Regions from separate parts of the Enterobacter sp. LM3 genome, predicted to be linked through region 1. Evidence: predicted binding sites of a transcription regulator. Region 1 holds the regulator's gene; the other holds the start of a gene.

Region 1 (7,290 bases):
GACGTATGTCACCAATCTGAACAATCTGATCAAAGGCACCGATTTCGAAGGCAAAACGCTGGAAGAGATCGTACGCAGTTCAGAAGGTGGCGTATTCAACAACGCGGCTCAGGTGTGGAACCACACCTTCTACTGGCACTGCCTGGCTCCGAACGCCGGTGGAGAACCTGTTGGTGAACTGGCTGCCGCCATTAACGCCGCATTCGGCAGCTTCGCGGATTTCAAAGCGAAGTTTACTGATGCAGCAATCAAAAACTTCGGTTCTGGCTGGACCTGGCTGGTAAAAGAAGCTGATGGCAAACTGGCTATCGTTTCTACCTCTAACGCAGGCACGCCACTGACCACCAGCGCAACGCCGCTGATGACCGTGGATGTGTGGGAACACGCTTACTACATCGACTACCGCAACGCGCGTCCTAACTATCTGGAGCACTTCTGGGCACTGGCTAACTGGGACTTTGTGGCGAAGAACTTCGCTGCATAAGAGATACGCAGAAGGGTTCGCCCTTCTGCGTTTTTGTTTATTCTGCGACGCAGGCCGTTTCAGGTTGTTTACGACCTGACATCATCACTAACAGCAGGCCCAGTGCGGCAATGATTGCCCCCATCACCGGCACAAAGCTGTAACCCAGCCCACCTGAAATCACGGCCCCACCGGCCGCCGCTCCCAGCGCATTACCCAGGTTGAATGCCCCGATATTGACGGAAGACGAAAGACCCGGTGCTTCATGGGCGACACGCATCACGCGCATCTGCAGCGGAGGAACCACGGCAAACGTTGCCGCACCCCATACCACCATCGCAATAGCTGCCCCCAGCTCGTTACGCGCCAACCACGGGATCGCCACCATGATGACTATCAGCAGAGTTAAAAAGCCTTTCAGCGTTCCATTCACCGAACGATCGGCCAGTTTCCCGCCGAGATAGTTGCCGATGGAAAAGCCCACGCCGATCAACACCAGCATCGCGGTAATAAAGACCGGCGCTGCGTGGGTGATATCATGTAGCACCGGGGAAATATAGGTGTAGAGGGTGAACATCGCCCCGGCCCCCAGCACAGTGGTCAGCAGCGCGGAAAGTACCTGAGGGCGCATCAGCACCGCCAGCTCTTTGCGTACTTCAGGGCGTTCACCGACACTGCCTTTTGGCAGGGAGAAGAACAGCGCCACCATCGCGACCACCCCCAACGCAGCGGTGGCGAGGAAAGACATACGCCAGCCAATCACTTCTCCCAGCCAGGTGGCAGCAGGCACGCCACCAATATTGGCGATCGTCAGCCCCATAAACATGGTTGCCACCGCGCTGGCTTGCTTGTGTTTTGGTACCACACTTGCCGCCACAACAGACCCCAGCCCAAAGAATGCGCCGTGGTTAAGACTGGTCAGGATCCGTGACAGCATCAGCGTGGTGTAATCCGGTGAAATGGCGGAGAGCACATTGCCCAGCGTAAAGATAGCCATCAGGAAAATCAGCGCATTGCGCCGGGCGCGATGCGAAAGCAGCAGCGTCATCAGCGGAGCCCCCACCATCACACCAATGGCATAAGCACTGATTAACATACCGGCCGCAGGGATAGAGACGTCCACGCCCCGGGCGATAACAGGCAGTAACCCCATTGGGGAGAATTCAGTGGTGCCAATCCCGAAAGCGCCAATCGCCAGGGCCAGCAGAGGAAAATTGATTTTCATGAGTCAACTCCGGATGCCGTGTCATCACGCGACACAGAACAAAGAAGTCAAAAGCATGACATCAATCACAAAAAATGAGAAGTTAACAAATTGGCAAAAGATTTTTGCCAGAGGAGTAACAATCGGGAGATCCGGAGGGCGAGTACACTCTCCCTCCGCGTAAATCAGTGCAATGCAGCAGTCAGACCGCCAGCCACAATCAAAGCCAGCACAATAACGGTGGTCACCAGTGAAAACTTCAGATCGGAACTCATCAATTTTTCTCCTTTTAATCCCCACACGGAAAGTGAGCTTGCTCATTTTTACACAGTTTACATCAAAAATCTTCCTGGATTTAAACTGATAACCACTTTTGCTCTTCCCCTTTTCATCAAGATAGGACAAAATTCCACGCTAAATTTATTAGCGTACCGGCCATTGACCCCCTCCTGACGTCCCGTGTCGTTTTCCTGGCGTGCCGCAATTCAAAAGTTGCGAGATAAGGGTGAGAGAAGGCAAACGTTTACCTTCCAGTTTTTCAGGAGCTTAGGATATGGTCTGGAGTGACATTTAATGGCAACAATTAAAGACGTAGCAAAACGCGCAAACGTTTCCACTACAACCGTATCACATGTAATTAACAAAACCCGCTTTGTTGCGGAAGAGACGCGTAATGCCGTTTGGGCAGCCATCAAAGAACTGCACTACTCACCAAGTGCGGTGGCTCGCAGCCTCAAGGTTAATCACACCAAATCCATTGGTTTGCTGGCCACCAGCAGTGAAGCGGCCTATTTTGCCGAGATCATTGAAGCGGTAGAGAAAAACTGTTTCCAGAAAGGCTACACCCTGATTCTGGGCAACGCATGGAACAGCATTGAAAAACAGCGTGCCTACCTGTCGATGATGGCACAAAAGCGCGTGGATGGCCTTCTGGTGATGTGTTCCGAATACCCGGAGTCTGTTCTTTCCATGCTGGAAGAGTACCGCCATATTCCGATGGTGGTCATGGACTGGGGTGAAGCGCGCGCCGATTTCACCGATTCCGTCATCGATAACGCCTTTGAAGGTGGTTATATGGCAGGTCGTTATCTGGTCGAGCGCGGCCACCGCGAGATTGGCGTGATCCCGGGTCCGCTTGAGCGCAATACCGGTGCCGGTCGTCTGGCGGGCTTTATGAAAGCGATGGAAGAAGCGCTGATCACCGTACCGGAAAACTGGATTGTGCAGGGCGACTTTGAGCCGGAATCCGGTTATCGCGCCATGCAGCAGATTGTCTCCCAACAGCACCGCCCCACCGCCGTCTTCTGTGGCGGGGACATCATGGCGATGGGCGCACTCTGTGCGGCGGATGAGCTGGGTCTGCGCGTGCCGCAGGATATTTCTGTGATCGGGTATGACAACGTGCGTAACTCGCGCTTCTTCACCCCGGCGCTGACCACCATTCACCAGCCGAAAGACTCACTGGGTGAAACGGCCTTCAATATGCTGATGGACAGGATCGTCAGCAAGCGCGAAGAGTCACAGTCCATTGAAGTTCACCCGCGTCTCATCGAACGTCGTTCCGTTGCGGATGGTCCATTCCGCGACTACCGTCGTTAATCGCCATACGGAGCCAGCTAAGCTGGCTCCCGTAGCCACTCCCGGTTCAGCGTTTCACTGTCTCCCAGATAATCCAGTAGCCAGGCCATCGCGGGCGATACATCGTTTTGTTGCCAGGTCAGACAGCAGGCCGCATCCGGGAACGGATTCTCCAGCGTCAGCGCAACCCATTCGCCGGTGTCGATCCTCGGACGGGCAAAATGGACAGGCACCATCCCCACGCACAGCCCGGCGCTGAGACAGGTCGCAGAAGATGCCCAGTCCGGCGCAACCACCCGTCGCTGGTTATCCAGCAGCCAGGTAATACGCTTGGGTAGCGAACGCGAGGTATCTTCCAGCACCAGCGACGGCCAGTTGCGTAGTGTATCGTCACTCAGCGGCCCCTCCATTGCTGCCAGCGGGTGATCGCTGGCCACCACACATTTCCAGCTCAGCATCCCCATATCGCGAAACGCATAGCGCCCCCCAACGGGGATTGCCTGGGTCGCGCCAATCGCCATCTCTACCCTGCCGTCCGCCAGCGCATCCCAGACACCGTTGAACACCTCCTGCGACACGCGCAGCTCGACATCCGAGAAATGGCGATAAAAATCAACAACCATCTGCCGGGTACGTTCGGGTTTGACGATGTTATCCACGGCAATGGAAAGATGCCCTCGCCAGCCGTTGGCTATCTGCTGACACTGTTCACGGGTGATCTGCATTTTTTTGATAACAGAACGCCCTTCTTTCAAAAACCACGCTCCTGCGGGCGTTAATTCCACATCGCGATGACGCCGCTCAAACAGCGGTACTGCCAGCCACTCCTCCAGCTGACGCACCGTATAGCTGATCGCCGACGGGACACGGTGCAGCTCCTGCGCTGCACCACTAAAGCTGCCGTTGCGTGCGACAGCATCCACGACTTCAAGAGAATAATCTGACCACATTTTCTGCCTGCAAAAAATTTGAATGCACCCGCCAAATATTAGCGTTTCACAAGCCGGTTTGCACTCCCTACACTCTGCGCCAACATACCCCTGCCTCCTTAAAGAGAATAAAACCATGCAACCCAGGAAAGGATTTTTAGTCTGGCTCGGCGGCTTAAGCGTGCTGGGCTTTTTAGCCACCGATATGTACCTGCCCGCTTTCGCCGCGATGCAGGAAGATTTACAAACGCCAGCTGCAGCCATCAGCGCCAGCCTGAGTCTGTTCCTCGCCGGTTTTGCCTTCGCACAGCTGCTCTGGGGGCCGCTCTCCGACCGCTTCGGCCGTAAACCTGTGTTGTTACTGGGTCTGGCTATTTTTGCCGTGGGCTGTCTGGGCATGTTATGGGTACGCGATGCGGCCTGGCTGCTGGTGTTGCGCTTTGTTCAGGCTGTCGGCGTCTGCGCCGCTGCCGTGACCTGGCAGGCGCTGGTGACTGACTATTACCCGGCGTCACGCACCAACCGCATTTTCGCCACCATTATGCCGCTGGTGGGCCTCTCACCGGCACTCGCCCCGCTGCTGGGCAGCTGGATCCTGGCGCATTTCGACTGGCAGGCGATCTTCGCCACGCTGTTTGCCATTACTCTGGTGTTGATGCTGCCGGCATTCGCCCTCAAACCTGCACATAAAAAAGAGACGCATACCGGGGCAAAACCCATTACGTTTATTTCGTTACTGCGCACCAAAGCCTACCGTGGAAACGTACTGATTTACGCCGCCTGTTCCGCGAGCTTCTTCGCCTGGCTGACCGGTTCACCGTTTATTCTGCACGATATGGGGTATAGCCCGGCCGCCATCGGTCTGAGCTATGTTCCGCAAACTATCGCCTTCCTGGTCGGTGGCTACGGTTGTCGCGCCGCGCTGCAAAAATGGGAGGGTCAGCAAATGCTGCCCTGGTTACTGGGTCTGTATGCATTAAGCGTGATAGGTACCTGGTCTGTTGGCTTTATCCCACACGTTGGTCTGGCCGAAATTTTGATTCCATTCTGTGTAATGGCGGTCGCTAACGGTGCTATTTACCCTATCGTCGTGGCGCAGGCGTTACGTCCGTTCCCACAGGCGACAGGGCGTGCAGCTGCGCTGCAAAACACCCTGCAACTGGGTTTGTGCTTCCTGGCAAGCCTGGTGGTTTCTGCACTGATTGCCACGCCGCTGTTGACCACCACCAGCGTGATGCTGGTTACCGTTGCGCTGGCCGCCATTGGCTATCGTATGCAGTCATCAGCACAACGTGAGCAGAATGACAGCACTCAGGCGGAAACCACACATGCATAATCGCACCCGAAATTATGTTGCATTTCAGTGATTAGGTTGCTAAGAATTTTTTATTGAATCACCAAATTTTGAGGCCTATACTAAATTTGGTTCGATTAAATACGATAAATATTAAGTGTTAACGGGAGCCGGAGTGCTCCCGTTTTACCAGGGAAGGCATTTCGGCAAGGGTTATCTCCCTTCCTCTGTTCTACGTCGGATACTAGCCTCGCGGTTAATTACCGTGAGATTTCTCACAAACCATAAAAAGCGTCTACGCTGTTTGAAGGTTCTGATCACAGCAAGGTGATGGAGAAGCTATGAGTTCATCGTGTATAGAAGAAGTCAACATTCCGGACGATAACTGGTCCCGGATCGTCAGTGAGCTGTTAGGCCGTGCAGGCATCACGATTAACGGATCGTCCCCTTCCGATCCGCAGGTTAAGCATCCCGATTTTTTTAAACGCGTATTGCAGGAGGGATCGTTAGGCCTGGGTGAAAGCTATATGGACGGCTGGTGGGAATGTGAACGGCTGGATATCTTTTTCTCCAGCGTGTTACGCGCGGGTCTGGAAAACCAACTCCCTCGCAACCTGAAAGACACGCTGCGTGTCGCCTCTACCCGTTTGTTCAATCTGCAAAATAAAAAACGGGCGTGGATCGTCGGCAAAGAGCATTACGATCTGGGTAACGACCTGTTCAGCCGTATGCTCGACCCTTTCATGCAATACTCCTGCGCCTACTGGAAAGAGGCGTCCACCCTTGAAGAGGCACAGCAGGATAAGTTGCGTTTGATTTGCGAAAAACTGCAGTTACAGCCCGGTATGCGGGTGCTGGATATTGGCTGTGGCTGGGGTGGGCTGGCGTATTTTATGGCGAAACACTACGGCGTCAGCGTAGTGGGTGTCACTATTTCCGCTGAACAGCAAAAAATGGCGCAGGAACGCTGTCAGACGCTGGATGTTGATATCCGGCTTCAGGATTACCGTGATCTGAACGAACAGTTCGACCGTATTGTGTCCGTTGGCATGTTCGAGCATGTGGGCCCTAAAAATTACGCGACTTACTTCGCGGTGGCGGATCGTAATTTGAAACCTGACGGTATCTTCTTATTGCATACCATCGGTTCTAAGCGCACTGACAATAACGTTGACCCGTGGATCAACAAATACATCTTCCCGAACGGGTGTTTACCCTCCGTACGCCAGATAGCGAACGCCAGTGAGCCTCATTTCGTTGTCGAAGACTGGCATAACTTCGGCGCGGATTACGACACCACGTTGATGGCATGGCACACACGTTTTCAGGAGTCCTGGCCAGAGATTGCGGACAACTATTCCGAGCGATTTAAACGGATGTTTAGCTATTACCTGAATGCCTGCGCAGGCGCGTTCCGGGCGCGAGATATTCAGCTCTGGCAGGTGGTCTTTAGCCGTGGGATTGAACATGGGCTCCGTGTCGCCCGATAAAAATAACCCCGGATATCCGGGGTTATTTTTATTCTTCGTCTGCTGCTTTTATTACTGCGGCCTCTTTTGCCGCCAGCACACGCTCAACGGTATCCACTACCGCCTGGGTTTGCGGATCAATTTCGATATTCACACGATGACCCAGTTTTTTCGCCCCCAGCGTGGTGCGCTGGAGAGTTTCAGGAATTAAATGCACGCAAAAACGCGTTGGCGTCACTTCCCCTACCGTCAGGCTAATACCATCAATACCAATAAATCCTTTATACAGGACGTATTTCATTAATGTCGGGTCCTGCATTTTAAACCAGATTTGACGGTTATTTTCCGACGTC
Region 2 (7,290 bases), on a different contig from region 1:
ATAAAAGCAATACCATCAGCGCAGGAAGCATCGAACGCATAGCGACTCTCCTTTTTTCTTCAGCATAGCCTGGCAAAAGAATTTGTGAGTGTAATTTTAACTTTACGTTTTTATCGGCTGATTTTTGCAATGAAATGGCCTATGTAAAGTAATGTGTACGTATTTTGGATTGAAATCTTTACTTGTTGTGGTATCGTTGTTCCACCTCTTAGAGGAAAACAACTATCGCAAACGAGCCAGACAGGATCGCCATCATGCAAAAAGACGCGCTGAACAACGTACACATTACCGACGAACAGATTTTAATTACTCCGGATCAACTGAAAGCGGAGTTCCCGCTGAGTATTGCGCAGGAGGCTCAAATTGAGCACTCTCGCCAGACCATCTCTGACATTATCGCTGGCCGCGATCCGCGTCTGCTGGTGGTGTGTGGTCCATGCTCTATCCACGATCCTGAAACGGCTATTGAATACGCTCGTCGATTTAAAGCATTAGCGGAGGAGGTCAGCGATAGCCTCTACCTGGTGATGCGCGTCTATTTTGAAAAGCCACGTACCACCGTTGGCTGGAAAGGGTTGATTAACGATCCGCACATGGATGGCTCGTTTGATGTGGAAGCAGGCCTGAAGATTGCGCGTCGCCTGCTGGTGGAACTGGTGAGCATGGGGCTACCGCTGGCAACAGAAGCGCTGGATCCAAACAGCCCGCAGTACCTGGGCGATCTGTTTAGCTGGTCTGCGATTGGTGCGCGTACGACAGAATCACAAACCCACCGTGAGATGGCGTCTGGCCTGTCGATGCCGGTGGGCTTTAAAAACGGAACCGATGGTAGCCTGGCGACGGCGATTAACGCGATGCGTGCCGCTGCGATGCCACACCGTTTTGTCGGTATTAACCAGGCTGGTCAGGTTTGCCTGCTGCAAACCCAGGGTAACCCGGACGGTCATGTGATCCTGCGTGGTGGTAAAGCACCGAACTACAGCCCGGCGGATGTGGCGCAGTGTGAAAAAGAGATGGCACAGGCAGGACTGCGTCCGGCGCTGATGGTAGATTGCAGTCATGGTAATTCAAATAAAGATTACCGTCGTCAGCCTGCGGTGGCGGAATCCGTGATTGCACAGATTAAAGATGGTAACCGTTCTATTATCGGTCTGATGATTGAGAGCAATATTCATGAAGGCAATCAGTCATCTGAACAACCGCGTAGCGCGATGAAGCATGGTGTATCCGTCACGGATGCCTGCATCAGCTGGGAAACCACCGATGCGCTGCTGCGTGAGATCCATAAAGATTTACACGGCCAGCTGGCGACGCGTCTGGCTTAAGAGGTTAGTTATGGTTGCTGAATTGACCGCATTACGCGATCAAATTGATGAAGTGGATAAGGCGCTGCTGGATCTTCTGGCGCGCCGCATGGCACTGGTTGCCGAGGTAGGTGAGGTTAAAAGCAAATACGGCCTGCCCATTTATGTACCGGAACGTGAAGCGTCCATGCTGGCATCCCGCCGGAAAGAGGCCCAGGCGCTGGGCGTTTCTCCCGATTTGATTGAAGATGTTTTGCGTCGCGTGATGCGGGAATCTTACTCCAGCGAGAACGATAAGGGCTTTAAAACCCTCTGTCCGTCGCTGCGTCCGGTGGTCATTGTGGGCGGGGCAGGTCAGATGGGGCGTCTGTTCGAAAAAATGCTGACGCTTTCTGGCTATCAGGTGCGCATTCTGGAAAAAGAGGATTGGGCACATGCGCCAGAACTCATGAAAGATGCGGGCATGGTTATTGTCAGCGTGCCGATCCATGTGACGGAGCAGATCATCGGGAAGCTTCCTCCGCTACCGGAAGATTGTATCCTGGTGGACTTAGCCTCCGTCAAAAATGGCCCGCTACAGGCGATGCTGACTGCGCACACTGGCCCGGTGCTCGGTCTGCACCCCATGTTTGGCCCGGACAGCGGCAGCCTGGCAAAGCAGGTGGTTGTTTACTGCGATGGCCGTCAGCCGGAAGCCTATCAGTGGTTCCTGGAACAGATTCAGGTGTGGGGCGCGCGTTTGCACCGCATCAGCGCGGTTGAGCACGATCAGAACATGGCGTTCATTCAGGCGCTGCGCCACTTTGCGACCTTTGCATATGGGCTGCATCTGGCAGAAGAGAATGTACAGCTTGAGCAGTTGCTGGCGCTCTCTTCACCAATCTATCGGCTTGAGCTGGCAATGGTTGGTCGTCTGTTTGCACAGGATCCACAGTTGTATGCCGACATTATTATGTCGTCAGAAAACAACCTTGCGCTCATCAAACGTTACTATCAGCGATTTGGCGAGGCCATTACGCTGCTTGAGCACGGCGATAAACAGGCGTTTATCGACAGCTTCCGTAAAGTTGAACACTGGTTTGGTGATTACGCAAAACGTTTCCAGAGTGAGAGCCGCACGCTGTTACGTCAGGCAAATGACAGTCGCCAGTAATGTGATGATGTATATACTAAAAGCCAGTATTGCTGGCTTTTTTCATTTTGGGGAACTGTCATGGCTGAACCACAACAGCTGTTGAATTACACCGGGCATCTGCCGGAGTGCCCGACATGGAGCGCAGAAGAGAGTGCGCTCTACTGGGCAGATATTCTGGAAGGGGAGATCCACCGTTACCATCTGCCTACGGCAGAACATACTGTGCTTTCCTTCCATGAAGAGGTGGGGTGTTTTGCCCTGCGTGAACGCGGTGGTTTTATCGTTGCGATGCGTAACGCCATCTGGCTCACCGATAATCACGGCCTGCTCCGGCGCAAGGTGTGCGATAACCCGTCTAACCCGCAGCTCGCGCGTTTTAACGATGGGGGAACCGACCATATTGGCCGTTTCTATGCGGGTACCTTCTGGGGGCCAGGGGACTACAACGGTGCAATGCTGATGCGTATCGACAACGACCTGACGCCGAAAGTGATCCAGTGTGATATCCACGGACATAACGGGTTAGCGTTTAGCCCCGATAAACAGTGGATGTTCACCTCCGATACGCCGAACGGTGTCATTTACCGTACACCACTCGATGAAAATGGGGAGCCTGGTCAACGTAAGGTATTTCATCGGTTCAAAGAGGGCGAAGGGATACCCGACGGCGCGGCAATGGATGTGGAAGGCTGCTACTGGAGTGCGCTGTTTGACGGCTGGCGCATAGCGCGGTTTTCTCCGCAGGGGGAACAGCTGGAAGAATATCGGCTGCCGGTGCGTTGCCCGACGATGGTCTGCTTTGGGGGGGATGACATGAAAACGTTGTTTATTACGACTACGCGGGAAAATATGGATGAGAATGAGGTGGCGCAATACCCGCTCTCTGGCGCTATCTTCACCCTGCCCGTCAGCGTAGCAGGGATGAAGAAAAGTCGTTTTATCGAACGTTAAGCCGGGTCAACCGGGACGACATTTTCGCTCGGATAACAGCCCAGTACTTTCATTGAACGGGTGATCTCGCCCAGTTCGCGCAGGGCTTTCTGCATGGATGCAGATTCCAGATTGGCCTGGATATCGAGGTAGAACATCTCTTCCCACGGATTGCCGTAAATCGGGCGGGATTCCAGCCGGGTCATGATCAGATTGTGATTGCGTAGTACCAGAAGAGCCTCAACCAGCGCACCCGCCTGTTGGCCGGTAGCCATCAAGAGAGTGGTTTTTGCCGGAACCTGGTCAGAGACATTGATTGCTTTGCGTGCCAGCACGATGAAACGGGTGATGTTTTGCGTCTGGTTTGCCAGATTACGCTCCAGTACCTGTAAGCCGTACAGCGCGCCACCTGCTTCGCTGCCCAGTGCCGCTACCGTTGGAGAGTTTGTCTGCGCCACTTTTTCCATCGCCGCTGATGTACTTTCGGTGTACTCAATTTTCCAGTCTGGATAACGGTTCAGGAACTGGCTGCACTGCTGGAAAGGCTGCGGATGGCTATAGACCGTTTTGATGTTGCTCAGGTCGGTTGAGCCGGAGACCAGCACACAGTGATCGATAGGGATAGTTAACTCACCAACCAGTGACAGGCTGGTATGTTGCAGCAGATCGTATACATCGTTGATGGCACCGGAGCTGGTGTTTTCAATGGGTACGACGGCGTAATCGGCCTGGCCAGTTTCAACCTGATTGAAGATATCGGCAAATTTTGCACAGCCGCTCTCAATAAACTCTTCAAAATGGCGGGCTGCATACTGGCGTGCAGCCAGGTGAGAGTAAGAACCTTTTGGGCCGAGGAATGCAATGCGTGCAGAGTGCGGGTTGGTCTTGTTCAGATGTTGCTGCAGCAACGCTTGCTGGGTCAAAACGGAATCTTCGATAATGAGCTGGAACAGACGGGTAATGTAATGGGCATCCAGATGATGCACTTTGCCAAGCTGAACCAGACGTTCCAGCAAATCTCGCTCACGGTCGATATCACGCACTGGGCGATGAGAGTCCAGTTTGGCTTTGCCCACTTCGATGGCAAGAGCGCGGCGTTCTGCCAGCAGCGCCAGTAATTTCTCATCCAGTGCGCTGATTTTTACTCGCAGATCCAGTAACGGGTTTTCCGGTGTCATAGTGTTGCCTGTCTGTTTATCGTTATTAATAAAAAAGGCCCCCCGGTTTGGGAGGCCTTGTTGTTCGTCTTCGCATTCTTTATCACACGACGAAACGCCTCCCGTTCAGGGGAAGGTAAAAAAGAATGCGAAGAAAAACGGCGTATGTTTCATGAGTTCATCCTGTGGTTGATACCGTTAAAGTACCTGTACTGTTTTCACCCTGTCAATAAAAAACGCGCCCGAAGGCGCGTTGGCGGTATACTCAATTTAAAGGATTACTCTTCTTCAACTTCTTCCGCGAGGCTGGCGTCTTTCACCGATGTTGCGGCGCGACGGGCTTCGCCTTTGTGTTGCACTTTATTGAGCTGCCGTTCCAGCTTGTTGATCAAATCGTTAATAGCTGTGTACATATCTTCATGTTTTGCGCTGGCGACCAGATGGCCGTTTGGAGTATTGATAGTTGCGTCAGCGATGAAACCCTGTGGCTCCTTGGACAGAATGATATGCGGGTTAATCAAATGAGTTTGCCATTTATCCAGTTTAGCGAGACGGTCTGCGACGTGCTGGCGAATTGCCGGAGTAATTTCCATTTGTTTACTGGTAATGTTCATTGTCATAAATTTTACCTCTTGTCTTTCCGTCTTGGTGATTCCAGCATACCTGTCCTAATGTCAAAATGTGTGATTTAGATCACGTTATTTTGTCGGTTTTTGTCAGGGAATCTTTTTTGTGAGGCAAGGCAGGAAGAGGTGATATTTACCTTGTCGAAGGCAAAAATTGCAGTCATAGTTGATAAGATGTGTTGAAGCTAAACCGCTTCAGCTTATGGCGAAATCGAATAAAAAAACGGCAGCCCTGGGGCTGCCGTTTTGCGTTGAAGTCAATATCAGGTGTTGCTGCTGTTCGCGGCGATGATCTTCGCCACTTTGTCAGCCTGCGCGGTCATCTGCATCTGACGGTAAGCATTTTCCATCAGCTTCAGGCCATCGCGTGTTGCTTGTGTATCCGGGTAATCGCGCAGCATACCTTCGACACGGTTAACGACAGCAACCCATGCGCCACGGCGAGTGTAGTATTCAGCAACGGAGTATTCGTATTTCGCCAGGCGATCTTTCAGGAATACCAGACGTTTGGACGCGTCGGTCACGTACTGGCTGTTCGGATAGCCGCGCACCAGTTTGGAGAAGTCGTTGAATGCATCACGCGCGTGCTGCGGGTCACGGTCGGAACGATCCACACCGAAGAAGCCCTGCAGAGCACTGTCATCCAGCGCCATGTTAGTCAGACCGCGCATGTACATCACGTAATCGATGTTAGGATGAGTCGGGTTCAGACGCACGAAGCGATCGATAGTGGCCTGAGCCAACGGCAGATCGGCATTTTTATAGTAGGCGTAGATGAGATCTAACTGTACCTGCTGCGAATATGGACCAAATGGATAGCGATTATCCAGCGCTTCCAGTTGCGTTATCGCCTGTTTCCAGTTACCGTCCTGCAGTTTTTGTTGTGCAGTCGCATAGATTTCATTCGGCGGATTGTCAGGGACCTGTTCATTTGAACCGGAGCAGCCCACCAAAGCCAGGCTCAACGTGGCCGCTGCCACCAGATATTTCATGCGCGTCATGACGTTTTGACTTTCCTCAAATGTTTGTCCGGGAGAATCTCTGTTCCTGCTCCCGATTAAGACCAGCTACAATAGCACACTATATTAAACGGCAAAGCCGTAAAACCCAACGTTAAACAAAGAAGCAGTTTATGGCACAACGAGTAGAACTCACCGCAACAGTCTCCGAAAATCAGCTCGGTCAACGCTTAGATCAGGCTTTGGCCGAATTGTTCCCTGATTATTCGCGTTCACGCATAAAAGAATGGATCCTTGACCAGCGCGTGCTGATTAACGGCAAGATCTGGGACAAACCAAAAGAGAAAGTGTTAGGTGGGGAAGTTGTCGCCATCAATGCTGAAATCGAAGAGGACGTCCGCTTCGAGCCACAGGATATCCCGCTGGATATCGTTTATGAAGATGATGACATCCTGGTCATCAACAAGCCGCGCGATCTGGTTGTTCACCCGGGCGCAGGTAACCCTGATGGTACGGTGCTTAACGCACTCCTCCATTATTATCCGCCGATTGCTGACGTGCCGCGCGCCGGTATCGTCCACCGTCTGGATAAAGACACGACCGGTTTGATGGTGGTGGCGAAGACGATTCCTGCTCAGACTCGCCTTGTTGAATCACTGCAGCTGCGTGAAATCACGCGTGAATATGAAGCGGTAGCGATTGGTCATATGACTTCAGGCGGGACGGTAGAAGAGCCGATCAGCCGTCACCCAACCAAACGTACTCATATGTCCGTACACCCAATGGGTAAACCGGCGGTAACGCACTATCGCATCATGGAGCACTTCCGCATCCATACGCGCCTGCGTCTGCGTCTGGAAACCGGGCGTACTCACCAGATCCGTGTCCATATGGCACACATCACCCATCCGCTGGTGGGGGATCAGGTGTATGGTGGCCGTCCACGCCCGCCAAAAGGCGCATCGGATGAGTTCATCAGCGTATTGCGCAAATTCGATCGTCAGGCGCTGCATGCAACCATGCTGCGTCTTTACCATCCTGTCACCGGTATTCAGATGGAATGGCACGCGCCAATCCCACAAGATATGGTGGAGTTGATTGACGCGATGCGCGCTGACTTTGAAGAGCATAAGGATCAAGTGGACTGGTTATGACCAAACTGATTGTCCCGGAGTGGCC

What was found. The regulator PurR, encoded in region 1, represses purine synthesis genes. The targets are predictions, from matches to a motif close to CANGCAAACGTTTGCNTG.
Region 2: a site for PurR is predicted at 5,244-5,261, ahead of raiA (ribosome-associated translation inhibitor RaiA). Genes of this name have one in related genera too.

What each region holds. Positions count from the first base shown of each region.
Region 1 is NZ_JBJURN010000006.1:97,376-104,665, reverse strand. It holds gene sodB (superoxide dismutase [Fe]) at 1-484, shown strand, start outside; gene ACJ9N4_RS09385 (MFS transporter) at 522-1,688, opposite strand; gene ACJ9N4_RS09380 (YnhF family membrane protein) at 1,853-1,942, opposite strand; gene purR (HTH-type transcriptional repressor PurR) at 2,241-3,266, shown strand; gene punR (DNA-binding transcriptional activator PunR) at 3,284-4,195, opposite strand; gene punC (purine nucleoside transporter PunC) at 4,311-5,510, shown strand; gene cfa (cyclopropane fatty acyl phospholipid synthase) at 5,810-6,958, shown strand; gene ACJ9N4_RS09355 (riboflavin synthase subunit alpha) at 6,987-7,290, opposite strand, start outside.
Region 2 is NZ_JBJURN010000003.1:3,863-11,152, reverse strand. It holds gene ACJ9N4_RS04145 (DUF2799 domain-containing protein) at 1-40, opposite strand, end outside; gene aroF (3-deoxy-7-phosphoheptulonate synthase AroF) at 255-1,325, shown strand; gene tyrA (bifunctional chorismate mutase/prephenate dehydrogenase) at 1,336-2,457, shown strand; gene ACJ9N4_RS04130 (SMP-30/gluconolactonase/LRE family protein) at 2,518-3,390, shown strand; gene pheA (bifunctional chorismate mutase/prephenate dehydratase) at 3,387-4,547, opposite strand; Phe leader region at 4,576-4,701, opposite strand; gene pheL (pheA operon leader peptide PheL) at 4,653-4,700, opposite strand; gene raiA (ribosome-associated translation inhibitor RaiA) at 4,805-5,146, opposite strand; gene bamD (outer membrane protein assembly factor BamD) at 5,416-6,153, opposite strand; gene rluD (23S rRNA pseudouridine(1911/1915/1917) synthase RluD) at 6,285-7,265, shown strand; gene yfiH (purine nucleoside phosphorylase YfiH) at 7,262-7,290, shown strand, end outside.